DNA from 2 places in the Lysinibacillus sp. RC46 genome. Region 1 is predicted to be linked to the other one. Evidence: predicted binding sites of a transcription regulator. Region 1 holds the regulator's gene; the other holds the start of a gene.
The links. The regulator LexA, encoded in region 1, represses DNA repair genes until DNA is damaged. The targets are predictions, from matches to a motif close to CGAACATATGTTCG.

Region 1 (10,635 bases):
AAAAAGATTGATGAGCTGATAAATAAATAGAAAGTAAAACAAATGTGAAATTTCTTGACTTGGGGGAAAATGAAATGTTTATCAAAACAAAAAGACTATTAATAAGAGAATTTGAGGTCCAAGATTGGCAAGCTGTCTATGAATATACTTCGAATCCAAATGTGATGAAGTATATTCCCGAGGGAGTTTTTAATGAGGAAGAAGCTAAAAAGTTCGTTTCAGAAAATAGAGGTGAAAAAGCAAAATACTTCCCTATTATTTTAGTAAGCGAAAATATTGTTATTGGTCATATTGTTTTCCATCAATATTTTGGTGACCATACATATGAAATTGGCTGGGTATTGAATCCGAACTATTACAATAATGGATATGCCTCTGAAGCAGCAAAAGCTGTACTGGATTACGGATTTAAAGAAAAGAAACTTCATAGAATTATTGCAACATGCCAACCAGAAAACATCCCATCCTATCGAGTAATGGAGAAAATCGGCATGAGGCGAGAGGGTTATTTTAAAAAATGCATACCAAACGGAGATGAGTGGTGGGATGAATACTACTATGCTGTCTTAGATGAGGAATGGGCATAAGATCCTTTCAGGTATTAATAAAATCTACCTTACTACTATGTCTATTTCGATTTCTAGAGGAGAGATTTATATGAAAAAGACCGCTGTATTATTGTATCCCCAATTTAGTGAATATGAATTGAGCGTAGTATTATCTATATTAATGCAAGGAGATAAACCCGTTATAACTGTTGGATTAAACAGCGAAAAAATTAAAGGGGAGTCTGGGTTATCTTGTATAGCCGATACACAAATAAGTGAAGTTAATCTTGACGAAATCGATAGCCTGATATTACCTGGGTGTATGGATATAGCTTTACTAATACACGAGCAAAAATTAATTGATTTTATTGGAAATGCAAATGCCAAAGGTGCGATCATTGCAAGCATCTCTAGCAGCCCAACTCTTTTAGCAAAAGCTGGAGTATTAAAGAACAAAAAATATACTGTAGGATTATCACCAGAAGGTATGGATAAGTTAGGTTTCTTTGATCTTAATCATTTCTCTGAAGAACTAGTTGTACAAGACGGCAACATAATAACTGCGAGAGGTAGAGGTTTTATAAAGTTTGGCATTACTGTGGGTAAAGCCCTCCATCTCCCTTTTGATGAAAATTGGTACCTGGAATAACGAAATAGAGCTAATTAATATGAAAACTTAGTTATAGTAATAGATGATATAAATGTTTTTCAACATTATAGAGAATTCATGAGGAAGAGAGGTAGAATTCGCTACTTCTCTTCTTTCATTCCCAAAATGTCCAATACGTTGGACATTTGTGAATTTATTTCTTATAATGGTGTCCAATACTTTAGATAAAAGAGGGATAAATCTGAAAAACATTATTAAAGCTTTAAGAAAAAAATTAAGAATGACTCAAGAGGCCCTAGCAAGGGAGTGTAGCGTCGTAAGACAAACCATTAATTGTATTGAAAATGATAAGTATGACCCTACTCTTGAATTAGCCTTTAAAATTGCTAAAGCTCTTAATAGAAAAGTAGATGAGGTGTTTATATATGAGTAAGTTCCGTCCAGCGTATATGATAACAATGAAAGATTTCGTTAAAGAGAGTGCTGCAATATTACGTAAGAATACCCAAGAGGTTACGTTACCTGTATCAGAAGATGATAAAGATAGTTTATTATGCATGCTTCAATACTTGAGAAATAGCCAAGATCCGGATCTTTCCAAAAAACACAAATTGCGTCCTGGATCAGGGTTATCGGCTAATCAAATTGGTCTAAAGAACGAATGTTTGCTGCATTTTTTCAAGATGGAGATAAAAGTCATGAATATATGTTAATTAATCCAAAAATCATTAGTCACTCTTTAAACATGATTTATTTACCTGAGGGGGAAGGATGTCTTTCGGTTAATAGAAGAGTTAGTGGATTTGTTCCAAGATATGAGAGAATTAAAGTCAAAGCATACGATATACATGGGCAAGAAGCCATATTTCAATTTAATGGATATGGTTCAATCTTAATGCAACATGAAATAGATCATTTAAATGGGATCATGTTTTATGACAGAATAAATAAAGAAAATCCATTCAAACTACCAGACAATGTGACTATTGAAAGTTTGTATTAATTTATTACTTAAGGATAGATGGAACTTAGTTATTCCTTGTACCTATCATTTTGATGGTAAAACCCGTCTCTACGGTTCTTCTATCCTTTACTTCGGTTGCTGTATCCATCAATTCGCTGTTCTATCCATCACTTCTCGGCCCTTCACCAACATCTAGTGCCTTAAAAAAAAAACAGCGGGACGATAAAACTCCCACTGATTAAAACGTCACTTTATTTTGCCCGCTTCCCTCTTGATGTTCCCGATATCTCCTATGGACTGTAGCTTTGCTTACTTCAAAACCTAGACCTCTAAGAGTCATGGCGATTTCCTCAAAGGTGAAGCCTCGATTACGTAGGTTGACAATTTCGTCTACAGGGACTTCCTTACGTTCTTGACCATTTGGATTTCCACGGTTAGATAAATTGTTTTCTGGGCGATAGCCATTTTCAACGGCACGACGCATGCCACGACATATTTTAGCATTATGGATTCTGCGCTGGTACTCCTCTACGATTGCTAAAATTTCTAGGAGCATCGTATCCATTTCATTTAATTGTATTGGCCCCTCGTCTCGCATAGAAAAAACATCAGTTTCAGTTTTCTGCAATAAATGCAATACTGCCATTCGAGCATTCCCACGTCCTAAGCGTGTTTCATCCTGCACAAATAAAGCTTCTATCTCTTTTTCTTTAATGAAATCGAGCATTTCTAGTAAACCTTCACGTTCCACATCATAACCGCTATGCTTGTCCTTAAAAACACGCATGACTTCGTAGCCCTGTTCTTTAGCATAGCGCATCAACTCCTCTTGCTGACGCTCCAACGAGGAACTTTGTGTCTCTTTTTCTGTACTCACACGGCAATAGACAACAGCCGATTGTTGATTCATCATCATTTTTCGTTTCTCGCAATTTCAATTGAATTTATAGGATAGGATTGGTCACCCACTACTGGAATCACTAGGGATTTGCCTGCAATAATTTGTATGTTCGATAATTCATTTTCTGTTTTCACAAGCTTAATCCATTCATCCGTTTTCATTTTACCACGGTATTGATCGGCTAACGACCATAAGCTATCACCATGTGCGATTTCAATTTCTGTGTACGTTACATCGCCTGGGTCTGTTATAAAAAGGTATGCTGCAAAAAGTAGACAAGCTCCTAATAAAGTTGTAATATGTGGATTTTTCTTTAACCAGTTCATGTTTAAAACCCCTTTTCTAGAATGTTTGTTCGGAATATATGTTCTCATATTAATACGAACAAACGTTTTTGTCAAACACTTTTCGAACCTATGTTTGCTTAAGTGTTCGCATTCTGCTATACTATTAATAAGTAGAATGATTAAAAAAAGAGGTGAGCAATTATGAAAAAAGTTTCGAAAAGACAAGAGGCCATATTAGATTTCATTAAAGAAGAAGTACGAGCAAAGGGGTATCCACCATCTGTACGTGAGATTGGTGAGGCAGTTGGACTTGCTTCAAGCTCAACAGTTCATGGGCATTTAGCTCGTTTAGAACAAAAAGGCTTGATTCGACGCGATCCAACTAAACCACGTGCTATTGAAATTTTAGAGCCAGAGGATTCTATTCAAAAGCAACATGTTATTCATGTCCCATTAGTCGGGAAGGTTACTGCAGGTTCTCCGATAACTGCTGTTGAAAATATCGATGAATATTTCCCACTACCAGATATTTATGGGACAAGTGAAGATCAATTATTTATGCTAGAAATTATGGGTGAATCAATGATTGAAGCTGGCATTTTAGACGGAGATTTAGTAATTGTTAAACAAAAATCAACAGCTGATAATGGTGATATTGTCGTAGCAATGACTGAAGAGAATGAAGCAACTGTAAAGCGTTTCTTTAAGGAAAAAAGTCATTTTCGTTTACAGCCTGAAAACTCAACAATGGAGCCAATTATCGTAGATCAAGTTTCTATTTTGGGACATGTTGTAGGTCTATATCGTCGTGTACATTAAAAGTATCTCAATTTTAAAATATAAAAAGAGGATATTATGTTCACAAATGGGCATATACCTCTTTTTCTTATGTTTTGAGTGCTATTTTATACACTAAAAAAGAACCCACTTTACAATGGATTCTTTACACCTAGCAATGTATTCATGTTTATCACGAAGGTTATCTTAGCCTTGGATAAAAAAATAATGCTTATAAAGTTTTATGCCTCTACTTTAAACTTTAAACTTGCCTTTACAAATGCAGCAAATAGTTTCTTTGATACTCCATCTCCTGCAATGGCTAGCTCTTCAGGATGCCATTGTACTGCTAGACAAAATGGTAAATCAACATGCTCTACCGCTTCAATGATACCATCACTTGATTTTGCTACCACTTTCAACTTTTCTGCTACTACATTTATTGCCTGATGATGAAATGAATTCACAGCAATTTTTTCTTCCTCAATAATCGTTTTTAATAATGTATCCGGTGTTAAATTTACATAATGTGTTGCAACACCTCGCGCTGCTTGTTGCACATGCTTTATTAATTTTTTACTATGATACTCACTTTCAATATCCTGATAGACTGTGCCTCCAAAGGCAACATTTAGTATTTGAAGCCCTCGACAGATTCCGAGAATCGGCATTTTCCGAATATTGGCTGCATTAATTAAAGCAAGCTCCACTGAATCTCGTTCAGGATGAACCTTCCCTAATTTCGGTGTAGGTTCTGCGTCAAAGAGGAATGGATGTACATCATAGCCACCCGAAAGTAATAATCCGTCCGTCAATGATAAAATTTGTGCTACATCCTCTTCAACGCCAAGTGGAATTATAAGTGGAACTCCCCCTGCTTCAATTATACTTTTGCTATATGCAGCATTTAATCTTGAGGACAAATCATCCTCCGCAAAAGCCGTTATTCCGATAATTGGTTTCATCCTATCCCCTCCATGATCTTTATCTTGCAATAATTGCCTGTAAAAGCCAAATTGGTGAAGATATTAATCATTGAAGGAATCCATCACTGATTAATTACCAAAATCCAAGATACCAATTCATCAACGCATCCCCATAGAAATAGATGATAATAGCTGCCAGAGCAATAGAAGGTCCGAATGGTATAGGCGTTTTTCTTCCCTGTCCGCGTACCTTTAATACAACGATGCCAACAATCATGCCAATTACTGCCGCTACAAATAACGTCAGAATTGTATGTATTGTCCCGAGTACGAGACCAAGTAAAAAGAATAATTTAATATCACCACCACCCATTCCACCTCTTGATAGAACAGCTATACAATATAATATGCCAAAACCTACGACAGCACCAACTATACTGTCCCACCACGGTGACAAAGGAGATATCACGCGTCCAAAAACTAGCAATGGTAAAAAGAATAATAGCACCTTATCGGGAATTAGCATATACGCAAAATCCGATACAACAATAATGACTAATAATGAAATCAATAATAGCGCTACAAAAAATTCTGCACTAAAGCCTAATTTCCAATAAGCAAAAGCAAATAATAGGCCTGTTATAAGTTCCATCAGTGGATAAATCCAAGAAATTTTTTGCCTACAGCTACGGCATTTTCCACCTAAAAATAAATAAGACAAAACAGGCACCAAATCAAGCGCCGTCAACTGTCTCTTACAAGAAGTGCAATGCGAGGGTGGACGCACAATGGACTCTTTCAAAGGCACCCGTAAGCCAACCACATTAAAAAATGAGCCAAGAACAAGCCCAAATATTAAAACTGTAATTGTATAAGCAATTTCCATTTTATGTCCTCCTATACTAATAGACGCCCATACATTTAAGTATGCGCGCCATTTAGATTATTGTTGTCCTTCATAATAGAACGTCGTTACTTGTATGGTTGCTTTTAAGGTTGAATCAGCGTCCTCCTTGAATTTCGCTTCTTCACCAGTTAATGTGAAATCGATCGCATCAATTTTCATCACACGATCAATTTTTTCAATCTCTTTTATAAACTCAACCATTGCTTTATTATCCATTGCGACAACATCAATATCAAATGTTACTAGTTTTAATTCCGTTGGTAAGGATTCTTTAGTAAAAGTAGCAGTTGGCATTTTATCTTTCACTTCAGGAGTTTCATCATTCTTAGCAACAGCTTGTTCATCCGCTTCAGTTGCGGATTGCTGTGTATCAGCCTGTTCATCAGAATTTGTCGAGTTGGGATCTGTAATAGTAGAATCCGCTACGAGGGAATCATAATTATTAAAGTCCATAGCTTCTACCCGTGTCCCTGTCACCACTTCTATCTCTTCAATATTTCGAATTACCTCATCAATAGCTCGAGTTTGAGGTACTTTTTTACGCAATGTTAAATTACTTGCACCATTTGATTTGCCATTCTTTTCAATTAAAGCAATCTGCTCCTGAATAGTAGATATTTCTTGTTGAAGGGCGATATTCGAGCTTTCTTTCGCATCTACTTCTTCTAATTTAGGTGTTACTATATAGTAATATAGCGCAAATAAAATGGCTGCAATGAATGCTGTTAAGATAAGAATCGTTGAATTTTTACTACTTGTCATGATTCTCTACCTCCAGCGAGAAATTTAAAATCAATTCCTAATGTAATAGTTGCAGAATAACGTGGTATTTCCTTAAACTTGTTCTTTGCACTTTTTTCCTCTTGGTTTCCAATAACAACATCAAAATTAGAAATAGTATCAACCTGTATATCATTGAAATAGTGGCTTGCAGTTAGCTTTTCTAAATAAGATGATATAGCTGACATCGTTTCAAAATCAGCTGTAATTTCAACATTTTTCTCACCAAATACATAGTTCCTTAAATACGTTTGCTCTGGTAACAATACTTGTGTTTCATCCATTAAAGGTGTCACAGGATAGGATACGTTTTCCACAAATTGTACGGATTGCTCCAATGAGCCTTGGTTCGCATTTCGCTTACCATCTAACTCCATTTGAAGTTGTTCGCGTTGCGATGAAAGCTCCACTTCCTGTGCATTTAATTTTGTAAAATCACTTTTTGCTTGGAAAAACAAGAAAATCATATATCCTACTATCATACCAATAAGAATAATAAATACTACATATATTAAAGTAGGTGTTGAATGCTTCTTCTCCAAATTCGGCAAGAGGTTAATTTCTGGTACCATCAGTTAACCTCCTTTAATGCAAGTCCAATTAAGCTTGCAAATTTCTCCGAAAATTGAGGGAAAGATTTTTGAATAACTGAATCATTTAACATAATAATTGGTGTCGAAAAATTATTTTCTAAAAACTCTTTAACGGTTGAAAGTAGTGGATTATCTCCTAAAATGATAATCTCATCTACACTTTTCTCACCTTTATGTAAGGAAAACTTAAAAAAATTCATAATACGATCGATTTCAAGCATTTGATCAGTAAGAATCATACGATACTCATCTTCGACTTCTAAACGATAAGAAAAACGATACTCTTCAATCTCTTCAGGCTTCCATTTCGATAAATCTGTATCAAATGATTGGTATCGTAAAAACTCCAGTTGACCAAATGAAAAAATACTTATCGACAATTCATTGATTGACCAATCCGCTATTAAATAAGTTCGATTGTCCTTTATTAACTGCAAATACTCTAACAGACGAATATTACACAATGCTCGAATATCAGCTGCTTGTGGTTCTAATGTAGCATCGAGTAAAAGCCCAATCATTTTAGAAACTTCTTCTGAAGGTGCTGCAAATAGCATGGCCTGTCCATCACTAGGATTTGGGTCATACACATCAATAAGAGGCTCTTGAAATGGAAGATGAATGGAATGACCAAGTTCCATCTCTACATAACCTTTTAATTCATTCCACTCTATATCATCAGGATGCTCAAAGCTCTTCAACAAAACGGAAGTATCCGGTACAAAAATACGCGCATTTTGCTTTTTACCAGCCCATTTTGCCACATCATTTTTCATTACATCAAACAATTCCATTTCATCATGAATAACAGATCCTTCAACAATTCCCTGTGCTAACGGCATTTCATAGCCTTTCCATTGCGACGGATCAGCACCTTTTGCCACAATCGCACGCAATATATAATCTTTTATTTCAATAGACACATGCGATTTTTTCTTTTTTGTAAACATATGAAAAGATGCCTCCTTTTGAACTTAAGCTCTAATAATTAACCATCCATTTCCCAACCAGAAGCGCAGATAAACTACGCCTCTGAGTGGGTTGGGAGGGTTAATTACCATCTAGTATTGCTTTCATTTTTTCTTCTGTATAATCATCTTTACCTAATGTATATTTTGTTCCCTTAAAATCACCGTATTTAGAGAATTCAGTTAACGTCCAAACATTTCCCTTTAAAGTAACAGTATATGTTGGACTTCCAGTAATCCCCTCTACATAGTCTCCTATTGTTTTGTCACTACAAGGCTTCGTATCACCATCACAAACGCCATCCATTTTAGCAATTTTTGCTCCTGAGATAATATTTAATCCCTCTGAAATTATTGCTTTGTCTCGAGAATTATTAATAATATTCCCGATTGCAGGAATTGCTATAGCAGCAATAATCGCTAGAATGACGATTACAGCTAATAGCTCGATTAGCGTTAAACCTTTTTGATTTTTTAATAGTTTTTTGTTTAAGATTTTTTTGAACATCAGTGTTCCTCCTTATAAATTGTTATGATTAGTCCGAAAACATGTACACCTATTACTACTGCAGTCTTTTCTATACCACCCCCTTTAAAGTTAGTACGCTTACATATTTTCGTATAATGCGAACATTGGTAGGAAAATTGCTGCGACAATCACACCTACAACCGCTGCTAAAATTAATATCATCAATGGTTCTACGAGCGATTTTAATGTATCCACTGAGCGATCTACCTCATCCTCATAGAAATCGGCTATCTTCTCGAGCATATAATCAAGAGAACCTGTTTTTTCCCCGATTGATGTCATTTGGGTTACTAACGGAGGAAATATCCAACTTTTTTCTAATGGCTCAGATAAGGTACCGCCTTTTTCTAGGTTATCTCTTGCCTCCAGTACAACCTGTCCTACTACTGGATTGCCTACAATCTTTTCTACAATTGTAAGTGCCTGTAGAATTGGTACTGAACTACTGAACAAAGAAGATAAGGTTCTAGTCATACGAGCAATTACATTTTTTTGCATCAAAATACCAAATACAGGTATTCTTAATAATGCATAATTTACATTGTAATGAAATTGCTTATTATTTTTATAGAAAAATCTAAATAGAATAATGGATAGTAAGAGAATCCCAATTGCAAAATACCAGTATGCTATTAACCAATCCGAAATACTAACAACAATGACAGTTAAGATTGGCATTTCTATGTCCATTTCTTTAAAAGTAGCCATAAACGTTGGAACGATAAATACCATTAGAAACATACCTACTGCGATTGTCAGCACAGATAAAATAGCCGGATATGCCAATGCCGATTGTACTTTCTTCTTAATTTTAAATTGTTTTTCCAGTGTCCCTGCTAAACGCTCTAAAGTCACATCAATATTCCCTGTTGCCTCACCTGAGCGCATCATATTAACAAACATTACAGGAAAAACCTTTGGGTGTTTGGCCGCTGCTTCAGAAAACGCTGTTCCCCCGCGTATATCCTCTTCCACTTGTTCTAATGCTTTTTTCAATGCTTTACTTTTCGTTTGAGCACTTAAAATATGTGTCGCTTCTACAATTGAAACGCCGGCACGGATTAGTGTTGCATATTGACGACAGTAAATAACAAAATCCTGGTGCTTTACTTTACCGCCAATATTTAAGTCTTTGTGTAAAATGCTTTTAGACTCTTCCAGCTCACGGGCATTAATGCCTTGTGCTCTTAATTTTTCAAGTGCTACTTTTTTGTTAATCGCGTCAATGATTCCTTTTTTGTGTGAACCAGTTTTTGTGCGTCCACTATATCGAAAAACGGTCAATTATAATCCCCCGCATTCATATATGGCCTTGCTTCTTCCAAAGAGATTTTCCCCATTGCTATTAGCTGCTGCATAGAGGATTCTAAAGTATGCATACCTAAAGCTTTACTCGTCTGCATAACAGTAGGAATTTGGTGAACTTTTTCATTTCGAATTAAATTTGAAATAGATGGTGCTTGTACTAATATTTCAGTTGCAGCAATACGTCCCTTGGCATCCTTACGTACAAATAATCGTTGTGAAACAATGCCCACCAAAACATTCGCTAGTTGTACACGAATTTGTCCTTGCTGATGTGGTGGAAAAACATCTATAATACGATCAATCGTAGTCGGAGCACTACTTGTATGTAATGTCGCCATCACTAAATGGCCCGTTTCTGCCGCTGTAATGGCTGTTGAAATCGTTTCATAGTCCCGCATCTCACCTACTAAAATAATGTCGGGGTCCTGACGAAGAGCAGCACGCAAACCATTGGAAAAGCTCTGAGTATCAACCCCTACTTCACGTTGATTGATAATTGATTTTTTATGTGCATGTAAATATTCAATCGGGTCCTCA
Region 2 (10,635 bases), on a different contig from region 1:
GTATCTTCATCGTGTTCGACAACAATTAGCGTATTGCCTATATCACGCATATTTTGCAGTGTACTAATAAGACGGTCATTATCACGTTGATGCAAGCCGATTGATGGCTCGTCTAAAATATAGAGAACGCCAGTTAAACGCGAGCCGATTTGTGTCGCAAGGCGAATTCGTTGAGCTTCTCCCCCTGAAAGCGTCCCTGCTGCTCGACTTAACGTTAAATAATCTAACCCTACATTGACAAGGAAGCCCAGTCGTTCTTCAATTTCACGTAAAACAAGTCGAGCAATTTTCATATCCTTTTCTGATAAATCCAGTTCTTTGAAAAATGTATCAGCTTCCTGAATTGAATACTGTGTAACTTCACCAATATGTTTATCTGCTAGTTTTACAGCTAATGTTTCAGGCTTTAAACGATAGCCTTTACAAGATGGACATGCTTGCTGCGCCATATATTTTTCCATTTGTTCACGCACATAATCAGACGTTGTCTCCTTAAAACGTCGTTCAACATTACGGACAACACCTTCGAATTCAATCATTTGATCTCGCACATTGCCAAACTCATTTTCATAATGGAAATGGATTTTATCTTTACCAGAACCATATAATATTTTATCCATCTTTTCTTTCGGAAAATCCTTTACTGGAACGTCCATTGGGATATCATAATGATCGCACACAGCCTTTAATAATTGTGGGTAATATTGAGAACTTGTTGGTTCCCACGGTGCTATAGCATGCTCTAATAGACTACGATCCCAATCAGGCACTACTAAATCAAGATCTACCTCTTGTGTCGAGCCTAAACCATCACAGCTCGGACAAGCTCCAAACGGACTATTAAATGAAAACATGCGAGGCTCTAGCTCACCTATTGAAAATCCACATAATGGACAAGCATGATGCTCACTAAATAATAATTCCTCATGCTCTATCACATCAACAAGTACGCGCCCGTCTGCCAAACGTAATGCTGTCTCTAAGGAATCACTAAGACGTGCTGCGACACCTTCCTTCATCACAACACGATCGATGACTACTTCGATTGAATGCTTTTTGTTTTTATCAAGTTCAATCGCATCATCTAAATCTCGTAGATCACCGTCAATACGTACCCGAACAAAGCCTTGCTTTTTTAAATCTTCCAGTAGCTTTACGTGCGTTCCTTTACGCCCTGATACCATCGGAGCAAGCAACTGCATTTTCGTTCTTTCTGGAAAAGTTAATAAACGATCGACCATTTGCTCAATCGTTTGGGACGTAATTTCAATACCATGATTCGGACAAATAGGCTTCCCGATGCGCGCAAATAGCAAACGTAAATAATCATAGATTTCCGTTACTGTCCCAACTGTAGAACGTGGGTTACGGCTCGTCGTTTTTTGATCGATTGAAATAGCAGGAGATAATCCCTCTATTGCATCAACATCTGGTTTATCCATTTGACCAAGGAATTGACGGGCATAGGCTGAAAGGGATTCTACATAACGACGTTGCCCCTCGGCATAAATCGTATCGAAAGCTAATGATGATTTCCCTGAGCCTGATAAACCTGTTAGCACGACTAGTTGATCACGTGGAATTGTGACATTAATATTTTTTAAATTATGTGCTCGTGCGCCCTGCACGACTATTTCAGTATTTTTCACAAGCCATTCACCCTTCTAACTTCAATTCAAATATTGTATCGCGCAGCTCAGCAGCACGTTCGAAATCGAGTGCTTTTGCCGCTTCCTTCATTTCTACTTCTAAAGTAGCAAGTAACTGATCTCTTTCCGCCTTCGTCAGCTTCTTACCTTTTGTTGCCTTCGTTACATAGGATTCTTCTTCCTCTGCCACCTGTGTCGCACGAATAACATCAGGAATTTTCTTAACGATCGTTTTCGGTGTTATGCCATGCTCTTCGTTATACGCCATTTGCAGTGTTCGACGACGCTTCGTTTCCTCAATCGCCTTTTTCATCGAATCCGTCATATTATCTGCGTACATAATGACATGACCATTGGCATTACGCGCGGCACGTCCAATCGTTTGAATTAATGAACGCTCTGAACGTAAAAATCCTTCCTTATCAGCATCTAAAATCGCCACAAGGGAAACCTCAGGAATATCTAGCCCTTCTCGCAATAAGTTAATGCCGATTAAAACATCGTAAGTACCTTTTCGCAGCTCGCGAATAATTTCAATTCGCTCTAGCGTCTTAATCTCTGAATGCAAGTACTCCACCTTTAAGCCCATTTCTTTCAAATAAGCTGATAAATCCTCTGACATTTTTTTCGTCAATGTCGTCACGAGCACTCGTTCATTACGAGCAATACGACCTTGAATCTCATCGATTAAATCATCAATTTGCCCTTCAATAGGACGTACCTCAATTTGTGGATCAAGCAGCCCAGTTGGACGAATAATTTGCTGCACCATTTCCGGAGTATGCTCAAGCTCATACGGGCCAGGTGTTGCCGATACATAAATAGCTTGATGTATATGTTTCTCATATTCTTCAAAACGTAAAGGGCGGTTATCTAGTGCTGATGGCAAACGGAAACCATGCTCAACTAGCACACCTTTACGTGCTTGGTCACCGTTATACATCCCTCGAACTTGTGGCAAAGTAACGTGACTTTCATCGACAACAAGTAAAAAATCATCAGGGAAATAATCAAGTAGCGTATATGGAGTTGCCCCCGCTTCACGCAATGTTAAATGACGCGAATAGTTTTCGATACCTGAGCAAAAGCCCATTTCACCCATCATTTCTAAATCATAACGAGTACGTTGCTCTAAACGCTGTGCCTCCAATAATCTATCCTCTGCACGTAAAAGAGCTAGACGCTCCTCCAACTCTTTTTCAATATTTTCAATGGCTTTTCGCATTTTTTCTTCTCGCGTAACGAAGTGGGATGCTGGGAAAATAGCTACATGATCACGATCCGCTAATATTTCACCAGTTAACGCATCCACTTCGCGAATTCGATCGATCTCGTCCCCAAAAAATTCCACGCGGATACATTGTTCGTCTCGGGATGCAGGGAATATTTCCACTACATCGCCACGTACCCGAAACGTACCACGTGTAAAACTCACATCATTACGCTCATACTGTACATCGACCAATTTTCGAAGCAACTGATTACGTTCAATTTCCATTCCAGTCCGTACCGATACGACCATTTCACGATATTCTTCTGGAGAACCTAGACCATAAATACAGGACACGGATGCAATAATAATGACATCATCACGCTCGAATAATGAAGATGTTGCAGAGTGACGCAACTTATCAATTTCATCATTAATGCTTGAATCCTTCTCGATATAAGTATCCGTCTGCGGTACATAGGCCTCTGGCTGAAAGTAATCATAGTAGCTGACAAAGTATTCAACTGCATTATTAGGGAAGAACTCTTTAAATTCACTATATAATTGACCCGCTAATGTTTTATTGTGTGCCATAATAAGCGTCGGTTTTTTTACCTGTTTAATGACATTAGAAATCGTAAACGTTTTTCCTGTTCCTGTTGCACCGAGCAACGTTTGATGACGTTTACCTGCATGGACACCCTCCACTAATTCCGCAATTGCCTGTGGCTGATCTCCATTAGGCGTATATGGCGCTTGTAAATCAAATGTTTGCACACATGTCCCCGTCCTTTCCTACCAATTTGATACATATATTTTAGCATAGCATTATTAAAATTTCGAACATTTAACGAACGAATGTTTGTAAAAATTTTTCCGTATGCTATATTTAAGGTGATCGCGATAGAACGTATGTACTAATTACAACCTATCTATAAATAGATTACCCTTTCCAAATGTTAGCTAATCGAGATGGGTAAATGTAAATGCCCTAACTTAGAGGGGATCTCGGTTGCCAGTAAATCTGATCAGATGGAACGGATATCTGCTCGGGTTGACGGTAAATCTGATCAGCTAGAACGAAAATAGCAAAAAAATCCCGCTCTCTAATAAGTGGAGAGCGGGCTCGTCATATTATTCACTTGCATCTTGGTGTAAAATTACTAGTTCGGCTGCGTATAGATGAAATGCCTTTTCATCTTTTTCATCGAGTGCTCTATCTATCAGAACCATGAGCTGCTCTTCACGATGCATACGCTGGATATGATTTAAAAATAAATCTAAATAAATCTCGTTTAATAATTTCTCTGCCTCATCAACTTTCTTAGACTGACCAACGGCTTTCAGAAAATCTGTATACGAATAATATTTATCCAACGATCTCACCTCGATCCTTTTCTAAATTATAAGAAAATTGAAATTAAAATGCAATGCTTAAGAACTGAAAATCACTTCGATTTACTATTAATCTCGTACAATTTCAAGCAATTTCTCTATACAATCGCTTGATATATCAACGGTTTTCTCTTTTTATCTATATTTTCAGAATTTAAATTTGTGTTCTACACTTCAGTAACAAATAGAAAAAGGAGGTTTACATAGATGTCATCAAACTACATCAATGGATATTTAATGTCTTTCAACACCTATTTACTTCAGCCAATGCAGTATGACTCTAAAATTTTCACAAGGGTAATTGATAAGCATAATGAGCTGATCGTCACACGGAAACCAATGCATATATTACGAAAATCTTGTATCTCACTTGGAACAACCTATGAAGCAGCAAGACATTCCGCCAAACGCTTTTTCGGCAATCAACATAAGCTTCCAATCGTTGTTGCTTATGATTATGGTTATCCTTGTATTTTCCTACCAACGTTTTCTCCTAACTCTATCCACAATATTTGGATTGGACTTCACGCCATTTCGAATATTGTACCGAGTAAAATGGGTTGTATCGTTACACTGAAAAATGATAAACAGATTGAGCTACCTATTCAATATGCTTCGATTAGCAAGCAATTTGTCAATGCATCGATGCTTTATAAACATTACATGAATGAACGTAAGGAGATTAGCCAAGACACTCCGTATCATCCACCTTTTTAATTTGAATGGTCTATCAAACTAAAAAACCCCTCAAAAGCACAGTTTCATTGTGCCTTTGAGGGGCTTTCATTACCCGATTTTCGAACGTAAATATGCATTAATGAATGGATCTACATCGCCATCCATCACTGCTCCTACATTACCTGTTTCTTCATTTGTACGATGATCTTTCACCATTGAATATGGATGGAATACATATGAACGAATTTGTGAACCCCAGCCGATTTCCTTCTGTTCACCACGGATTTCATCTAGCTGTGCCTGCTGCTTTTCGATCTCTAATTGATAGAGTTTCCCTTTTAACATCGTCATTGCTTTTTCACGGTTTTTAATCTGTGAACGTTCTGCCTGACATTGTACGACAGTACCAGTTGGAATGTGCGTAATACGAACAGCTGAATCTGTTGTATTAATGTGCTGACCACCTGCACCTGTTGCACGATACGTATCAATTTTTAAATCCTCTGTACGAATATCAATTTCAATATTGTCATCGAATTCAGGCATAACATCACAAGAAACGAACGATGTATGACGACGACCAGAAGAGTCAAACGGTGAAATACGTACTAAACGATGGACACCTTTTTCTGCTTGCAAATAGCCATAAGCATTATGACCCTTAATGGACAATGTTACAGATTTAATCCCTGCTTCATCGCCTGGAAGATAATCAACTGTTTCGACTTTAAAGCCACGTTTTTCCGCCCAGCGTGTGTACATACGAAGTAGCATTGAGCCCCAATCCTGAGATTCCGTACCACCTGCTCCTGGATGCAGCTCTAAAATCGCATTATTTTGATCGTATGGACCGCTTAATAGTAATTGCAGCTCAAAATCGCCCATTTTTTGCTGGAATTCTACTAATTCATTGCCTAGCTCCTCCTGCAATTCTTCATCAGGCTCTTCGCGCAATAGCTCTAGCGTCATATCTAGGTTCTCATACGTTTCCAATAAATCTTTATACTCATTAACTGTTGCCTTTAAGCCATTGCTCTCATTAATGATTACCTGTGCCCCTTGCTGATCATCCCAGAAAGCTGGCTCAAGCATCATTTCATCTAATTCTTGAATGCGTGCCTCTTTGTTTTCTAAGTCAAAGAGACCCCCTAAAATCCGCCAATTTTTTGGCTGAAGTGTCTAACGCGTTACGTACATCTGCTAATTCAATCATTGTTAAATCCTCCGAACATTATTAAGGGGGCAAACTTGTATGATAGAAGTTTAAAAATCAGCAAATAAAATGATTTTAAAATACTGATACTTCATTTTTAAAGCCCCGATCTCTTTATTATAACGTTTTTACGGCGGAAAACATACTTTTTTACAATACAGAGGATTCGTTTCAGTCTTTTTCAGCTTCATCCTCAAAGATAACATCGTTCGCCATTCGTTGGAATACTTTACCTTGATCATATTGAACTAATAAATTCTTTGTTCGTTTTTCCAGTTTATATTTTAATAAATAAGCTCTTTGAATTCTGGTTTCAAATGCTCTAACACTTAGATCTACATTAGTTTCATAGCCGTTCATAAAAATTACTTTTGTATTCTTTTTATCGACAGCTAGATAGTCCTGAATATGATGAACGGCAAACCATATACATTCCTGTCGTAAATAAGACATACTTGGAAACCATACAATATTACTTTGTTCATGAACAACAATTGGATTTTTATTCAACTTTCCAAGTATCATTCTCGAGCCATCGAAAGCCCCTCTTAAGCTAGAACCAAAATAACGTAGATTATAATCCATTAATTTTGTCGGCGCTAATTTTGATATATATTCGTAATCCCTTTCTATTACACGTGTACACAAGTTACCATGGGCATCATACTCCGGTATATACAGCATCGTTTTACTACTCATAATGTCATCATTATGCATGTCAATCCTCCTTAAAATAGTATTTATCCAATGTAATTCCTCGGGAAGGTCTGGCCATGACAACATTTCTCGAGGATTTTTTATATCCACCCATGAATCACCCCCTTTATTCAAAAATCAGGTTCAAATCAACGAAACTTTCCAACTATTCATCTTTATAATAAATCAGAAAAAAGTTATAAACATTACCCTTTTTATTGAACTATTTACCTATTGTTGTAGTATTATATATCTTTTTTCTGAATTTTCCGTCATTTCATTTCATTTAAACTTTATTGAAAAACCTCCTACTTACTAACTAACGATTGTTCGCACATTTGCTATGGTCTTAGCTAGCAGAATGAGTATCGTGAAAACATCCTAAAACATAGAAAAAAGACCATTCTAACATAAAGTTAAAATGATCTTTTTCGAAAAATTATTGAGCTGCACCATGGCAGTTTTTAAATTTCTTACCGCTTCCGCATGGACATGAATCATTACGCCCGACATTTTCTGCCTTACGAGCAGGTTGCTTTTTCGGAGCTGAGCCGCCATCCTCTTTCGGATTAACAGCTTGACCTTTTGCAACTTCCTCACGCTCTAAATTATTATGGATTTCTGCCTTCATCGCATATTTTGCTACATCTTCGCGAATGGAAGCGACCATATCCTCAAACATAGCAAAGCCCTCTTGTTGATACTCACGAAGCGGGTCATTTTGACCATATGCACGAAGATGGATACCTTGACGTAGCTGATCCATAGCATCGATATGATCAATCCACTTCGTATCAATTGAACGTAATAAGATAACCTTTTCAAATTCACGCATACGCTCTGGCGTAAGCTGTTCTTCTTTTTCATCATAACGCGTTTGGACAGCGTTAGAAATTAGTTGGTTAATCTCTTCTGCGGATTTACCTTGGAAATCTTCCACCTTCAAATCGCCTTCATCTAATAGGTTTGCTGCAACATAGTCATCAATTGCTTTTAAATGCCAATCTTTTTGCTCACCTTGCGTATACAATGCGACAACGTTGTCGATCGTTTCTTGAATCATAGACTCAACAAGCACACGCATATTTTCTGTTTCTAATACGTCGTAACGCTCTTTATAAATAATCTCACGTTGCTGACGTAACACATCATCATATTGTAATAGACGTTTACGAGCATCGAAGTTATTACCTTCAACGCGTTTTTGAGCTGATTCTACTGCTCTTGAAACAACTTTAGATTGTAGTGGCTGTGAATCATCCATCCCTAATTTCATCATCATGTTCTTCATATTATCGGAGCCAAAACGACGCATTAATTCATCTTCTAGTGACAGATAGAATTGAGTAATCCCCGGGTTCCCTTGACGACCAGAACGACCACGTAGCTGATTATCGATACGACGAGATTCATGACGCTCCGTACCAATTACCGCTAAACCGCCAAGCTCCATTACACCTTCTCCAGGTTTAATGTCCGTACCACGACCAGCCATGTTCGTAGCAATTGTTACTGCACCCTGCGTACCAGCATTCGCAATAATTTCTGCTTCACGCTCATGGTTTTTCGCGTTTAATACGTTATGTGGGATTTTATGTTTATCCAATAAATTCGAAATAATTTCAGATGTTTCAATAGCAACAGTACCGACAAGAACTGGTTGTCCAGCTCTATGGCGCTCTGCAATATCTGCCGCCACCGCTTTATATTTCCCTTCCATCGAAGCAAAAATTAAGTCCGGACGGTCATCACGAGCAATCGGCTTATTCGTAGGAATCGCCACAACACTCATATTATAAATATTACGGAATTCCTCTTCCTCTGTTTTCGCAGTACCTGTCATACCCGAAAGCTTTAGATACATACGGAAGTAGTTTTGGAACGTAATTGTCGCCATCGTCATCGATTCATTTTGAATCTCTACGCCCTCTTTAGCTTCAATTGCCTGATGCAGTCCATCTGAGTAACGACGACCTTTCATTAAACGACCTGTAAAGCCGTCAACAATAATGATTTCGCCCTCTTGTACAACATAATCAACATCATTATGCATACTTACATGTGCCTTTAACGACTGGTTAATCGCATGGTTTAAACGCACATGTGTTAAATCAAACAGGTTATCAATGCCAAATGCTTTCTCTGCTTTTTCAACACCAGCATCTGTTAACGTAACACCTTTTGTAGATTCTTCATATGTGTAATCTGTTTCCGCACTTAACATACGAACAAACGCATTAGACTGTTTATAAAGCTGCGCTGATTTCCCAGCCTGACCCGAAATAATTAATGGAGTACGCGCTTCATCAATTAAAATCGAGTCAACCTCATCGATTACCGCAAAATGTAGCGGACGTTGTACACGTTCTTCTTTATAAAGCACCATATTATCACGTAAATAGTCAAAGCCAAGCTCATTGTTTGTACTATACGTAATATCAGCTTCATAGGCTGCACGTTTTTCTTCTTTTGATAAGCTGTTCAAGTTTAAACCAACCGTTAAACCTAAGAAATTATACAAATGTCCCATTTCCTCAGCGTCACGACTCGCTAAATATTCGTTGACTGTCACAACGTGTACGCCTTTACCAGTAATAGCATTTAGGTAAACAGCCATTGTAGCCGTTAACGTTTTACCTTCACCGGTTTTCATTTCCGCAATATTACCTTCATCTAGTGAAGCAGCACCCATAATTTGTACACGGAATGGGTACATCTCTAACACACGCTTTGACCCTTCTCGACAAACGGCAAAAGCTTCCGCACGAATCGAGTCTAAATGCTCTCCGTCGGCATAGCGTTTTTTAAACTCTTCTGTTTTCGCTTGTAATTGATCATCTGAAAGCTGTTCCATTTGAGAAGCGAATCCCTCAACCTGGTCAGCGATTTTTTCTAATTTTTTTAGTTCACGTTTATTGAAATCAAATAATTTATTTAATAGGTTTGCCATGAATTTTTTCACTTCCTATATAGTCTCAACTTTCATTTTACCATTGTGTAACAGTTTCATGCAAACAGAGTCCTTAGCATGAAAGGAAATCATATCAATTACGCCTTGGCGTGATTGCGTCCGGATTTTGAATTGTGCTAGCACAATTCAAAATCCGTGATATCTGCCAGAGGCTTATCTTCATTCAGTAGGCGTTCGGTGAAAATTGAGGTAAGAATTCCTACTGAATGAAGATAAAAAAGGCTCCCGCTTTTCGCGAGAGCCCTTGTGCATATTAAAATTTAAGTTGTTTCAATTAAGCCATATTTACCGTCTTTGCGTTTGTAGACAATATTTGTGCCGTTTGATTCTGCATCTGTGAAGATATAGAAATCATGCCCTAGCATATTCATTTGTAAGACAGCTTCTTCTTGATCCATCGGTTTTAAATCAAATTGCTTTGTACGAACAATTGAGTATTCATCTTCCTCTGTAACTGCATCAGCGGCTGCTTGAGAAGTAGCAAAATAAAGGCCTGTACCTTCGCGCTCACGGAATTTACGATTTACCTTTGTTTTATGCTTACGGATTTGACGTTCTAATTTATCAACGATTAAGTCAACCGCAGCATACATATCATTATGACGCTCTTCTGCACGAAGAGTTAAGTTCTTCATTGGAATTGTAACTTCCACTTTAGTTTGCTTGTCATTATAAACCTTTAAATTTACGTTAGCATTGGCGTTAACATCTTCGTTAAAATAACGTTCAACTTTTTCGATTTTGTTTTCAACATACTCTCGAATAGCTGGAGTTACCTCAATATTTTCACCGCGAATGTTAAAGTTTAACATGTAAACTCCTC

Region 2: the regulator LexA is predicted to act here: its motif matches at 3,711-3,724, upstream of uvrB (excinuclease ABC subunit UvrB).

What each region holds. Positions count from the first base shown of each region.
Region 1 is NZ_JBGCCF010000001.1:66,004-76,638, forward strand. It holds gene ABH966_RS00380 (DUF3021 domain-containing protein) at 1-30, shown strand, start outside; gene ABH966_RS00385 (GNAT family N-acetyltransferase) at 75-587, shown strand; gene ABH966_RS00390 (DJ-1/PfpI family protein) at 658-1,197, shown strand; gene ABH966_RS00395 (helix-turn-helix transcriptional regulator) at 1,400-1,591, shown strand; partial or broken gene def (peptide deformylase) at 1,584-2,161, shown strand; gene ABH966_RS00405 (YneB family resolvase-like protein) at 2,361-3,038, opposite strand; gene yneA (cell division suppressor protein YneA) at 3,035-3,349, opposite strand; gene lexA (transcriptional repressor LexA) at 3,512-4,129, shown strand; gene ABH966_RS00420 (gamma-glutamyl-gamma-aminobutyrate hydrolase family protein) at 4,330-5,052, opposite strand; gene ABH966_RS00425 (prepilin peptidase) at 5,147-5,899, opposite strand; gene ABH966_RS00430 (potassium transporter) at 5,957-6,682, opposite strand; gene ABH966_RS00435 (PilN domain-containing protein) at 6,679-7,272, opposite strand; gene pilM (type IV pilus biogenesis protein PilM) at 7,272-8,243, opposite strand; gene ABH966_RS00445 (prepilin-type N-terminal cleavage/methylation domain-containing protein) at 8,344-8,769, opposite strand; gene ABH966_RS00450 (type II secretion system F family protein) at 8,869-10,074, opposite strand; gene ABH966_RS00455 (type IV pilus twitching motility protein PilT) at 10,071-10,635, opposite strand, start outside.
Region 2 is NZ_JBGCCF010000010.1:11,129-21,763, forward strand. It holds gene uvrA (excinuclease ABC subunit UvrA) at 1-1,649, opposite strand, end outside; gene uvrB (excinuclease ABC subunit UvrB) at 1,657-3,636, opposite strand; gene ABH966_RS11015 (IDEAL domain-containing protein) at 3,994-4,236, opposite strand; gene ABH966_RS11020 (competence protein ComK) at 4,462-4,971, shown strand; one part of gene prfB (peptide chain release factor 2) at 5,041-6,069, opposite strand; one part of gene prfB (peptide chain release factor 2) at 6,071-6,145, opposite strand; gene ABH966_RS11030 (competence protein ComK) at 6,317-6,862, opposite strand; gene secA (preprotein translocase subunit SecA) at 7,281-9,791, opposite strand; gene hpf (ribosome hibernation-promoting factor, HPF/YfiA family) at 10,073-10,624, opposite strand.